Regions from separate parts of the Pseudoduganella sp. LjRoot289 genome, predicted to be linked through region 1. Evidence: riboswitches for the same ligand, from Rfam matches in the RefSeq annotation. Region 1 holds a riboswitch; the other holds the start of a gene.
What was found. A riboswitch is a leader RNA that binds a small molecule or an ion and turns the genes downstream of it on or off. The one in region 1 is predicted to bind cobalamin.
Positions count from the first base shown of each region.

Region 2: another riboswitch for cobalamin. It lies ahead of ACSQ8Y_RS09715 (MotA/TolQ/ExbB proton channel family protein); the one in region 1 lies ahead of ACSQ8Y_RS22830 (TonB-dependent receptor domain-containing protein).

Region 1 is NZ_CAXUPN020000001.1:5,317,998-5,323,367, reverse strand. Features, by position in the region: gene ACSQ8Y_RS22840 (ABC transporter ATP-binding protein) at 1-592, opposite strand, end outside; gene ACSQ8Y_RS22835 (FecCD family ABC transporter permease) at 589-1,611, opposite strand; gene ACSQ8Y_RS22830 (TonB-dependent receptor domain-containing protein) at 1,678-3,543, opposite strand; cobalamin riboswitch at 3,610-3,838, opposite strand; gene ACSQ8Y_RS22825 (histidine phosphatase family protein) at 3,845-4,423, opposite strand; gene ACSQ8Y_RS22820 (adenosylcobinamide-GDP ribazoletransferase) at 4,414-5,211, opposite strand; gene cobT (nicotinate-nucleotide--dimethylbenzimidazole phosphoribosyltransferase) at 5,222-5,370, opposite strand, start outside.
Region 2 is NZ_CAXUPN020000001.1:2,301,122-2,306,491, forward strand. Features, by position in the region: gene ACSQ8Y_RS09705 (cobaltochelatase subunit CobN) at 1-2,123, opposite strand, end outside; gene ACSQ8Y_RS09710 (DUF2149 domain-containing protein) at 2,110-2,448, opposite strand; gene ACSQ8Y_RS09715 (MotA/TolQ/ExbB proton channel family protein) at 2,450-3,067, opposite strand; cobalamin riboswitch at 3,148-3,365, opposite strand; gene ACSQ8Y_RS09720 (PAS domain-containing sensor histidine kinase) at 3,413-5,029, opposite strand; gene ACSQ8Y_RS09725 (molybdopterin cofactor-binding domain-containing protein) at 5,181-5,370, opposite strand, start outside.

The DNA.
Region 1 (5,370 bases):
GGTCGTGGCCGACCATCACCACGGTTTTATGTTGTTCGCGGCACAGGCGCGCCAGCAGGCGCATCACGCTCACCTGGTGCGCCAGGTCCAGTGCGTTGGCCGGTTCGTCCAGCAGCAGCAGCGGCGTGTCCTGCGCCAGCATGGCGGCGATCGCCACGCGCTGGCGCTCGCCGCCGGACAGCGTGCGCACATTGCGCGATGCCAGTTCCGCGACCTCCATGGCCGTCAGCGCGTCCATGGCCATGCGGTGGTCGTCGGTGTTCTCCCAATAGCGGTCGCCGTGGTAGGGATGGCGCGCCGACAGCACGGTTTCAATCACGCTGTAGGCGAAGGCGTCGTTGCGCGACTGGGCCAGGAAGGCCCGCTCGCGCGCCAGCTCGGCCAGCGGCCAGTCCGCCAGGCTGCGGCCCTGGATGGAGATGCTGCCCTCGTCGACCGGAATCAGGCCCGCCATGGTGCGCAGCAAGGTGCTCTTGCCGGCGCCGTTGCGGCCGATCACGCTCCAGCATTCGCCGTCGCGCACCTGCCAGTCCAGTTTGTCGACCAGCGTGCGGGCGCCGATGCGCAGTGTCAGTGCTTGGGTGGCGATCATTTGCGCAGCCTGTGGAGTTGGTACAGGAATACCGGGGTGCCGATCAGGGCGGTCACCACGCCCACCGGCAGCTGCTGCGGCGCGAACACGGTGCGCGCCAGCGTGTCCGCCAGGACCAGGTAGCCGCCGCCGGCCAGCATCGCGGCCGGAATCAGCACCCGGTGGTCCGGGCCGAAAGCGAAGCGGCAGGCGTGCGGCACGATCAGCCCGACAAAGCCCACGCTGCCCGCGTTGGTCACCGAACTGGCGGTCAGCAGTGCGGAGACGAAGAACAGCCCCTTGCGCAGCAGGCCGACGTTGATGCCCAGCGTGACAGCCGCTTCGGCGTGCAGCGCCATCACGTTGATGGCGCGCGCGCTGCGCAGTGCGAACACGGTGGCGCCGGCCAGGATAATCCACGGCAGCCAGCGCATCGGCGCGCCGGACAGGTCGCCTATCATCCAGAACACCATGGTGCGCAGCCGGCTTTCCGGCGCGATGGAAAGCATCAGCGTGATCAGCGCCGTGCAGGCCGCCGTCAAGGTCACGCCGGTCAGCAGCAACAGGGCGGTGCCGCCTTCGGCTGCCGCGCCGCTGCGCATGTCGCGCCGCGCGAGGAAGTACAGCAGCATCGCCACCGCCACGGCGCCGCCGAAAGCCGCGGCATCCACCATCCAGGCCGCGCACATGAACAGCAGCGCCGCCAGCGCGCCTACCGCGGCGCCGGCGGAAATGCCCAGCACGTAGGGGTCGGCCAGCGGATTGCGCAGCAGGGCCTGCATCATCACCCCCGCCAGCGACAGTGCCGCGCCCGTGACGAAAGCCGTCAGCGCGCGGCTGCCGCGCAGGTCGAGCAGGGTGGCGGCCAGGCTGTCGCTGCGGCCGTTCCACAGCGCTTCAAGCGCGCCGGGAATATCGGCCAGCGGGATGTGGACCGAGCCCGTCACGCCTGAGAACAGCAGGCTGGCGATGACGAACAGCAGCAGCGCGCCGCTGATGGCGGCCGCACGCGTGCGCAGGTTGCGGGATAGTGGATGCATGTCGCTTTCTTGTTGAGTTGTGGCGCCTTCCGCGTGAGCGGAAGGTTACACCACAACGTGATTTACCTACCTGATGCCGTAGCGCACGCCGGCGAAGAACTTGGCGCCAGGCGTGGCGTAGTTGCGCGCCACCTCATAGTTCTTGTCGGTGACGTTGTTCCAGCGCGCCAGCGCGGACCAGTCGCGCGCGAACTGCCAGGTGGCATACAGGTTCAGCAGGCTGTAGCCGCCCAGGCGGTTGCGGTTGGCGGCGTCGTCGAAGCGGGAAGCGGACACTTGCAGCTCGGCGCCGGCGGTCAGCGCGCCGGTTTCGTATTCGACGCTGGCGTTGCCGTGCTTCTTCGCGCGGCGCGCCAGCGACTTGCCGGTGGTCTCGTCCTTCGGGTCCTGCCAGTCCGCGTTGGCCGCCACGGTGAAGGCGCCCATGCGGCGGCTGGCGTTCACGGTCAGGCCTTCCAGCATGGCGTGGTTGACGTTGTAGGCGCAACTGCCTTTGCGGGCGCGGTCGGGGCAGGGCGTGGTGGTCACCAGCATGTCGGTAAGCTTGTTGCGGTAGACGCTGGCGCCGAATTCGTTCGTGCCGTCGTCGTACTGCAGGCCGGCTTCGGCATTGCGGCCTTGCTCGGGTTGGTTGTTCTCGTAGCCGAAGCCCGGGTAGTACAGCTCGTTGAAAGTGGGCGCGCGGAAGCTGGTGCCGATGCTGGCGCTGGCGCGCAGTGCGCTGCTGACGCGATAGCCGTAGGCGGCTGAACCGCTGGTATTGCGGCCATACTGCGAGCTGTCGTCGGAGCGGGCGCCGAAGGTAGCCAGGTGCGCGCCGCGCTGCAGGCTGTAGGCGGCGGCCAGCGAGTCCGTCTTGCGCTGCTTGCCCAGCGCGGTGGTGGTGCCCGACCGGACCTTTTCTTCGCGGTGGCCGGCCAGCAGCTGCAGCGTGTCGTCGCCAATGCGGAAATCGTTCTGCCAGGTGAAATCGGTCTGCCTGCTGTTGATCTGGCTGTAGGTGCTGGCGACGCCGGTGTCCGAAATCGACTTGTCATTCGCCTTCGACAGTTGCACGGTGCTATACCAGTTATCCATCACCCGGTTCTTGCTGAACACGCCGATGTTCTCCAGCTTGTTGTGGCTCTGCGTATTGTATTTGCTGGCGCCGCTGTCGAACTGGCCGTCGATGCGGCTGTTCAGGAACACCAGGCCCAGTTCATGGCCCTTGGCCAGCTGGAAGCCGAACTGGCCGGAGGTACCGACGCGGTCATAGCCGTCATTGTCGGCGTTGTACTGGGTGCTGCCAGGCTTGGTGGAGGAAAAACCGTCCGACTTTTCCTTGCCCGCGCTCAGGGCGTAGCTGAAGCTGTTTTCGCCGCCGGTGGCACCGAACACGCTGGCGTCGAAAGCGCGCGTCTTGTCGCTGCCTGCGCCGGCGAAGGCGGACACGGTGGGCGCGCCCGCGCCCTTCTTGGTGAAGATCTGTATCACGCCGCCGATGGCGTCGGCGCCGTAGAGGATGCTCATCGGGCCGTATACGATCTCGATGCGGTCGATCGCCTGCAGCGGTATGGCCGACCAGCTGGCCGTGCCGGAAGTGGACGAGCCGATGCGCACGCCATCCACCAGCACCACGGTCTGGTTGGGGTTGGCGCCGCGAAGGTAGACGCTGGAATTGGTACCCGGTCCGCCGTTGCGGGCGATCTCGATGCCGCGCTGGCGCTGCAGCAGGTCGGTGATCGAGCCGGCGCCGGAGCGCGCGATGTCGTCCGCGAGCAGGGTGAGGGAGTCGCTCAGCACGTCGCGCTGCAGCTGCGGCGAGCGCGTGGCGGTGACGATGACGGCGTTGGCATTGACGCTAGCGGCGGCGGTCTGGGCGTAGGCGCAAGGCGCGGCAATAGCTAGCGCGAGCGAGGAGACGGCCGCGTGCCGAATAACAGGAAAGCTCATAATGGATCTTTTTTTAGTATGCAACCAGCCTACTTCCCCGTGGGCTGGATTGAACAGATGCGCAGCGCGCATCCACCTGTCTTGGCCGGTATCCGGGCTCGCAAGTTAGACCGCCTCACCTTCCCATGCAAAGCACAGTGGTTAGTCCGAGGCAGCTTGTCGCCGTGGGCGACACTTGTTTACCGTTGCGGGGGCAGCACACGTTGGCCGCTTTCTCAGTAAGAAGCAGCGCCGTGTTTCCCGTTTAACTGCGCGCATGGACATGCGCGCGGGCACCAAAACGCGGTCATTATACGTTTTTTCAGGCGGAGGCTTCCAGAATGACAGCTTCGCCGTAGGCGGTCTTGTGCGGCGAGGCGGCCGCCAGCAGCGCGGTTTCGTGCAGCGGCAGGCCGGCCTGCAGCGCCGTCAGCAGCCGGATGGTGCCCGCATGGCAGATGATGGCGGCCTGCGCGTGCGGCTGGCGCAGCAGCTCGGCGCGGAATGCCGCCACGCGCGCGGCGACCAGCAAGACGTTCTCGCCGCCGCCGGGACGGTAGTGGACCAGGTCCGCCGCCCAGGCATCGACTTCGGCGCGCGGAATGTCGTCCCAGCTGCGCAGTTCCCACGCGCCGAAATCCATTTCCGCCAGCCGCGCATCCAGCACGGGTGTGCCGAGGCGATGGGCAAGCGCGGCGCAGCGCAGCAGCGGGCTGGCATAGAGCGGCGTATCGTCAGGGATCAAAGGGGCGTGCGCCTTGCCGGAGCCGATGCTGGCGCTGGTCCGCAGTTCGGCCAGCACACGCTCGAGGTCCTTCGGTTCGGCGGGCAGGTCGCTGCTGCCGTAGCAGACGCCTGGCGCCACCAGCGGCTGCGGATGGCGGATGAGTATCAGGCGCATGGCCAGGCGCCATGGCCAAGGCTGGCCAGCACGCACAGATAGACCAGCACTTCGGTCACCTGCTGCACGGCGCCCAGGCAGTCGCCCGTGTAGCCGCCGATTCGGTGCGCGAACTTGCGGCCCAGCCAGACGGCGGCGCCCAGCGCGGCCAGCACGGCGGCGCAGATCGCCGGCCATGGCAGCCATCCCATCCGGGCGATGAGGGCCGCCGGCAGCAGCGTGCATGCGCAGGCGACGGCGAATTCCGCGCCGCTCATCTCTTGCGCCATTGGCTTGGCCTTGCCCTCGGCGCGCGCGTACTCCATGCGCCAGATCAGCGACGTCGCCGCGAGGCGGGACAGCGGATGCGCAAAGAACAGCGCGGCCACCGCGACAGCGGGCGGCATCAGCGACAGCGCCGCGCATTTGAGCGCGAGCAGGGAGATGGTGCCGATCGCGCCGTATGCGCCTATGCGCGAATCTTTCATGATCTCCAGCACCCGTTCGCGCGTCATGCCGCCGCCGAAGCCGTCGCACATGTCCGCGAAGCCGTCTTCGTGGAAGGCGCCGGTGGCGTAGATGCCGGCCGCCGTCGCCAGCAGCACGGCCACCGGCGCGGGGAACAGGCAGGCCGCCGCCGCGTACACCGCGCCGGCGATGGCTGCCACCACCAGCCCCACCAGCGGGAAGTAACGCGACGCATGGTGCAGCCAGGAGGGATCGAAACCCACCCAGCGCGGAATCGGGATGCGCGTGAAAAACTGCAGTGCAGTGAAGAACAGCCGCAGCTGGTGCAGGGCGTGGTGCATGGCGGGGCGCCTACTCGGACTTTTCGCTGACCTGGGCGGATTCGAACGTCGCCATCTGGTTCACGAAGTTCACGGCCGCGCGCAGCAGCGGCAAGGCCAGCGCGCAGCCGGTGCCTTCGCCCAGGCGCAGGCCCAGGTTCAGCAGCGCGCGCTCGCCCA
Region 2 (5,370 bases), 3.0 Mb from region 1:
AACTCGCTGCGCTTCATGTCCTTCAGTACACCCGCCTTCGCGGCCAGGCGGTTCATGGCGGTCAGGTGGCTGCGCGCCAGCAGCGGGCTTTTTTGCTCGGCCACGCGGTAGTCGTTCAGCAGTGCCAGCAGCTCGCGCAGGTCAGGGTTCAGCCCCGCCGTGTCGAACGGCGGCGTCATATGGTCGATGATGGTAGCCATGCCGCGCCGCTTCGCCTGCAAGCCTTCGCCGACGTCGTCCATCACGTAGGGATAGATGTTGGGCATGGCGCCGATCAGCGCTTCGGTGGCGTCGCCGGCCGACAGACCGGCTTCCTTGCCGGTCAGCCATTCCTGGGTGCCGTGGGTGCCGATGTGCATGACCGCGTTGGCCTCGAAACCGTGCTGCAGCCACAGGTAGAAGGCGATGTACTCGTGGCCCGGGGGCAGCGTGACGTCGTTGTGCAGCTTGGCCAGGTTCTGTTCCCATGCGCGGCCGGGTTGCGGCGCCAGCAGTACATTGCCGTGGCGGCGTGCCGGATAGACGAAACTCGCCTGTCCCTGCGCGTTGCGCCACAGGACGGGCGACGCTTCCGGCTTGCCCCAGGCTTTTTCCACCGAGGCGCGCAGGACGGCGGGCAGCGCGCCATACCAGCGCTGGTAGTCGGCCAGCGGCACCAGCAAAGCCTCGCCGCTGTTGGCCAGCTTCGCCAGACCCGCCAGGTAGTCCTGGCCGCTCTTGCCGGGGTAGTTGCCGTAGGCCTGGATCTCATCCTGCAGGCCGCGCCGGTCAGCGGCAAAGCGCTTGCCGGTGTCATAGCCGTCCCGCTTCATGCGCTGGGTGATTTGCCACAAGCTCTCCGGCAGCACGTTCAGGTAGGCCGCCCCTATGGTTTCCGAACCGTGCGGATAATTGAAATACAGGACCGCCACGCGCTTGTCCGCGTTGGGCTTGTGGCGCAGCGCCAGCCACGCGGCGATGCGCTGGTCCAGGCGCTCGATACGCTCGGCGATTGGCTGCTCCTCGACATAGGCCAGGCCGGTGTGGCTGTCGCGCACTCGTTCGCGGCTGGCCACCACCGTCGGCTGCACCAGGCCCGCGATCTCGGCGCCCGCCATTTGCCAGGTGCGCTCGATCAGGTCCAGGCCGATCTTGGACTGCTCCCATTGCGCCGCCGTCTGCTGGCTCAGCGTGATGGCGTTGATGGCCGGGACACCGATCTGGTTCAACAGCGCGCCGGTGGCGGACGTGCCGCCCACCTTCATGCCGAGGGCGACGATGAGGTCCACCCTGCCCTTGCCCTGCTCGTCGAGAAAGTATTTCAGCGGCACGTCGTAGGGATAGCCGAACACCGGCATGACGTTGTAGCCGCTGCGCTCCAGCCTCTCCACGATGGCGGCCAGAGGCAAGGTCTGGCCGGACACCAGGTTGGCGCGGTAGAAGACCACGCCCACCCATGGCGCGCCGGGACGGTGCTTCGCGTAGCCCTGCAGGTACTGGGCGTAGCTGGTGGCGGTGCGGTTCGCGGCCACGTCGTACAAGCCGGCCTCCGGCATCGCCTGCAACGGCGGCACGGTGACCTTCGCGTTGAACACATTCTTCAGCACGTAGCGCAGCAGGCTGCCCATGTTCTCGACGCCGCCGGTGCGGTGGTAGTCCCGGATGGCTTTGTCCTCGCGCACGCCCAGTTCGCGCAGCGCGTCGTCCGGCACGCCGCCGACCGCGTAGACCGCGTGGCGCTGGCGCTGCATCGCCTTCAGTTCGGGCGCCAGGGCCTGCGTTTGCTGGCTGTTCTTCACGTCCAGCAGCACGGCATCGGCCGCGACGAGGGCGGCGCGGTCGGCGGGCGCCATGCCGTTCGCGGGGATGATGCGCACGCTGATGTCGTGCGCTTTCAGCTCGGCCTGCAGACCGCGCACAGCCAATACGGCGGGACGCGATTCCACGTCGCCAAGCAACAGCGCCAAGGTGCGCGGCGCGGCCTGTGCGGCGGAAGGCATCAGCGCGCCGCACAAGGCGGCACAGACGATGGCCACCCTCGCAGAAAGCGGCGCCGCCGGCGGCATGGTAATCGGCACGGCGGTCGGCATGGCGATCCACCTGGCCAAGCGCGGCAAGGCCTCCTTCACTTTATTCAGGTACATAGACGACCTTTCCATCCGGGAGCTGGTACGCGGTGCCGAGGCGCTTGCCGCTGCCCGACAAGGGTTTGTCGCTGACGCGGGTCACCTTGATCTCGGACCCCTTTTTGGTCAGTATTTCCACCTTGCCGTCCGCGCTCTTCTTGGCGATGGTGACTTCGGAGTTGGGGTCGAGCAGGTCCATCATGTTCCAGGCGGAGAACAGGGCGAGCATCATGGCGACGATGAAGACGATGCTGGCGTCGAACAGGTTGGCGACGCCCGCCAACGGGTCTTCGCCGCCAGAGCCGTCGTGACGGCTGTAGCGGTGGCGATTGAGGTAGCGCATGTCAGCCTCCGGAGCGCAGCAGGTGCGGCGCCGCAGGCACGGCCTGGGCTTCCAGGCCGGCCTGCCCGGCCAGCAGCGTCTCGGCCGCATAGGCGACGTCGGTCAGGTCGTTGCGCAGCCAGTGCTCGCGCGCCAGCGTCAGCACGTAGGCCGTCACGCTGCAGGCCAGGCCGACCACGGTGGCGGTGAACGCTGTGGTCATGCTCTCGGCCATTTTCGGCAGATTGCCTTGCGCCAGGCCGGCCAGCGAGATGCCCATCGGGATCAGGGTGCCCATCAAGCCCAGCGCCGGGCCGACGCGGACGACGAAGCGCACCGAATCCAGGCGGCGCACGCCGGCCGCGTCGGTGCGCTGCACCAGGCGTTCCAGGCGCACCTCGAGCGGCGGGTTTCCCTGCTGCGCGGCGGCGGCCTGCATCTGCGCGGTGGCCGCGTCGACCAGCACGCGCACGCCGCGCCGGCGCTCGTTCCATTCGGCGACGAAGGTGCCCAGGCAGACCAGCATGTGCAAGGTCAACGCGGCGATGCCCAGCAACACAGGCAGGTACAGCAAAGTGGAAATCGAATACAGCAAGGTTTCGATGGCGCGCACGGCACCGTCGATAGGCAGGTCTGGCATGGAATGTTCCTACGGAGCGGCAATCCTCCCCACTTCCCCGTAGGCGCGATTGCTGTCAGAAGCGCGCCACGCACGGCAGCGCACTTCCACCTGCTCTGGCCGGTATCCGGGCTCGCAAGCCTAGCTGTCCGACCTTCCCATGCCGAAGCACAGTGGTGTTGGGAGACAGCCTGCCGTCAAGGACGACGCTTGCTAACCGTTGCGGGGGCAGCACACCTGACCGCTTGCGCGGCCTGTGTTTCCCGTTTAACTGCGCACGAAGACTACGCGCGCGGGCACCAGAGCGAGCGCATTATACGTTTGGCATGCGCCGCCAGTCCAGTCCTCCGGACCAGTCACTTCAAATTAGCAAGCCTGCTCCAGCGGCAGACAAACCGTGAAGCTGCTGCCGCACCCCGGCCCGGCGCTGTGGGCCGCCACGCTGCCGTGGTGCAGCTCGACCAGGCTCTTCACCAGCGCCAGTCCTATTCCCAGCCCGCCGGACGTGATCTCTTCATGGCCGCCATCCTGCTCGCCTTGGGCGAACAGCTCGAAGGCGCGCTCCAGCAACTCCGGCGCCATGCCGACACCGTTGTCGCGCACCGTCATCCGAACCTGCGGCTGCGCAGCCTCGCTTTCCACTTCCACGCGCAGCACGATCTCGCCGCCGGCCGGCGTGTACTTGGCGGCATTGTTAAGCAAATTGGTCATCACCTGCACCAGGCGCTTATGGTCGCCGCGCAGCCAGACCTCGCCGGGCGGCACCTGCACCGTCAGGCGCTGGCTTGCGGCTTCGATCGCCGGGCGCGCCTGCTCGACGGCGTCCGCGGCGACGCGTGCCGCGTCGATGCAATCCCACCGCAGGCGGACCAGGCCACGCTTCACACGCGACACGTCCAGCAAGTCGTCCACCAGGCCGGTCATATGCCTGACCTGGCGCGAAATCACCCCGCCGGTCTGTTTCAGGCATGCCTCGTTCAGGCCGCCCATGGCCAGCAAGTCGGCCGCCGCGCTGATGGGAGCCAGGGGGTTGCGCAACTCGTGCGCCAGCATGGCCACGAATTCGTCCTTGCGGCGGTCGGCCAGCAACAGCGCTTCCTCGCTGCGCTTGGCTGCGCTGACGTCCTTGAACAAGATGGCGACCCTGCACTCGGCCGGGTCGTCGACGCGGAAGGCGTATAAGTCGAACCAGCGCCCCATCGCCTTCGCTTCGTAAGACGTGCGTACCGGTTCGCCCGTGAGCGCCACCTTGCCATAGGTCTCGAACCAGAATTCTTCGTGCTCGGGCACCAGTTCGCGCATCAGGCGTCCCTCTGCGGCCGGCAGGCCGGTCACGCCGGCAAAGGCCCGGTTGATTTCGCGGAAGCGGTAGTCGACCGGCTTGCCTGCCGCGTCAAACACCAATTCGATGATGCAAAAGCCTTCATCGATCGAATCGAACAGCGAGCGGTAGCGTGCCTCGCTCAACTTTAGCTGCGCCTCGGCAAGCTTTTTGTCATGCACATCGGTCGAGGTGCCGAACCAGCGCAGCACGGCCGCCCCGCTTCTCCCCTCGATATTGCGCTGGGGCTCGGCGCGCGCCAGGAACCAGCGGTATTCGCCGCTGGCCGAGCGCACCCTATGCTCGACGGAAAATACTTCGCCGTTCGCTTTGGCGACCGCCCATGCCGCCAAGGTCGCGGGGATGTCGGCGGGATGGATGAAGCCAGTCAGCTGATCCGGGCCGGTGGCGGCCAGGTCGGCGCCGGTGTAGCTCATCCATTGTTTGTTGACGAATACGGCCCGGCCCGCGCTGTCCAGTATCCAGATCAATTGCGGTATCGAGTCCGCCATCAGGCGGAAACGCCGCTCGCTTTCCCGCAGGCGGCGCTCGGCCTCGTGGCGCGACGTGGCGTGGCGCAGCCGCGCAGGGTTGCCGCCCGCGTCCTGTTTGCTGGCGGCGCTCCGGATAACCGGGGGCTGATCCCTTGAACTCGCTTGCACGTGGCGCTCCGTTTCTCTGGACGAATGCCACAGTATATTCTTAGCTTGCCGAGCGCGACGCGCCGCATCGGCCGAGGGTGCTCCCCGCCGGCGCCCCGGGTTGCGCCGCTACAACGAGCCCCTACCGTCGGCCAAGCCACGCCGGCGCCCCCTACCCTTTGAGCTGGAACGGCAGTGCGCGCAGCGGCTTGCCGGCGAGCCGCGCGATGGCGTTGGCGAACGCGGGCGCCAGCGGCGGCAGGCCGGGTTCGCCGATGCCGGTGGGCGGCTCGGCGCTGGGCACGATGTGGGTGGCGAAGGCCGGCATGTCCGTCATGCGGGCCACGGTGAAGTCGCCGAAA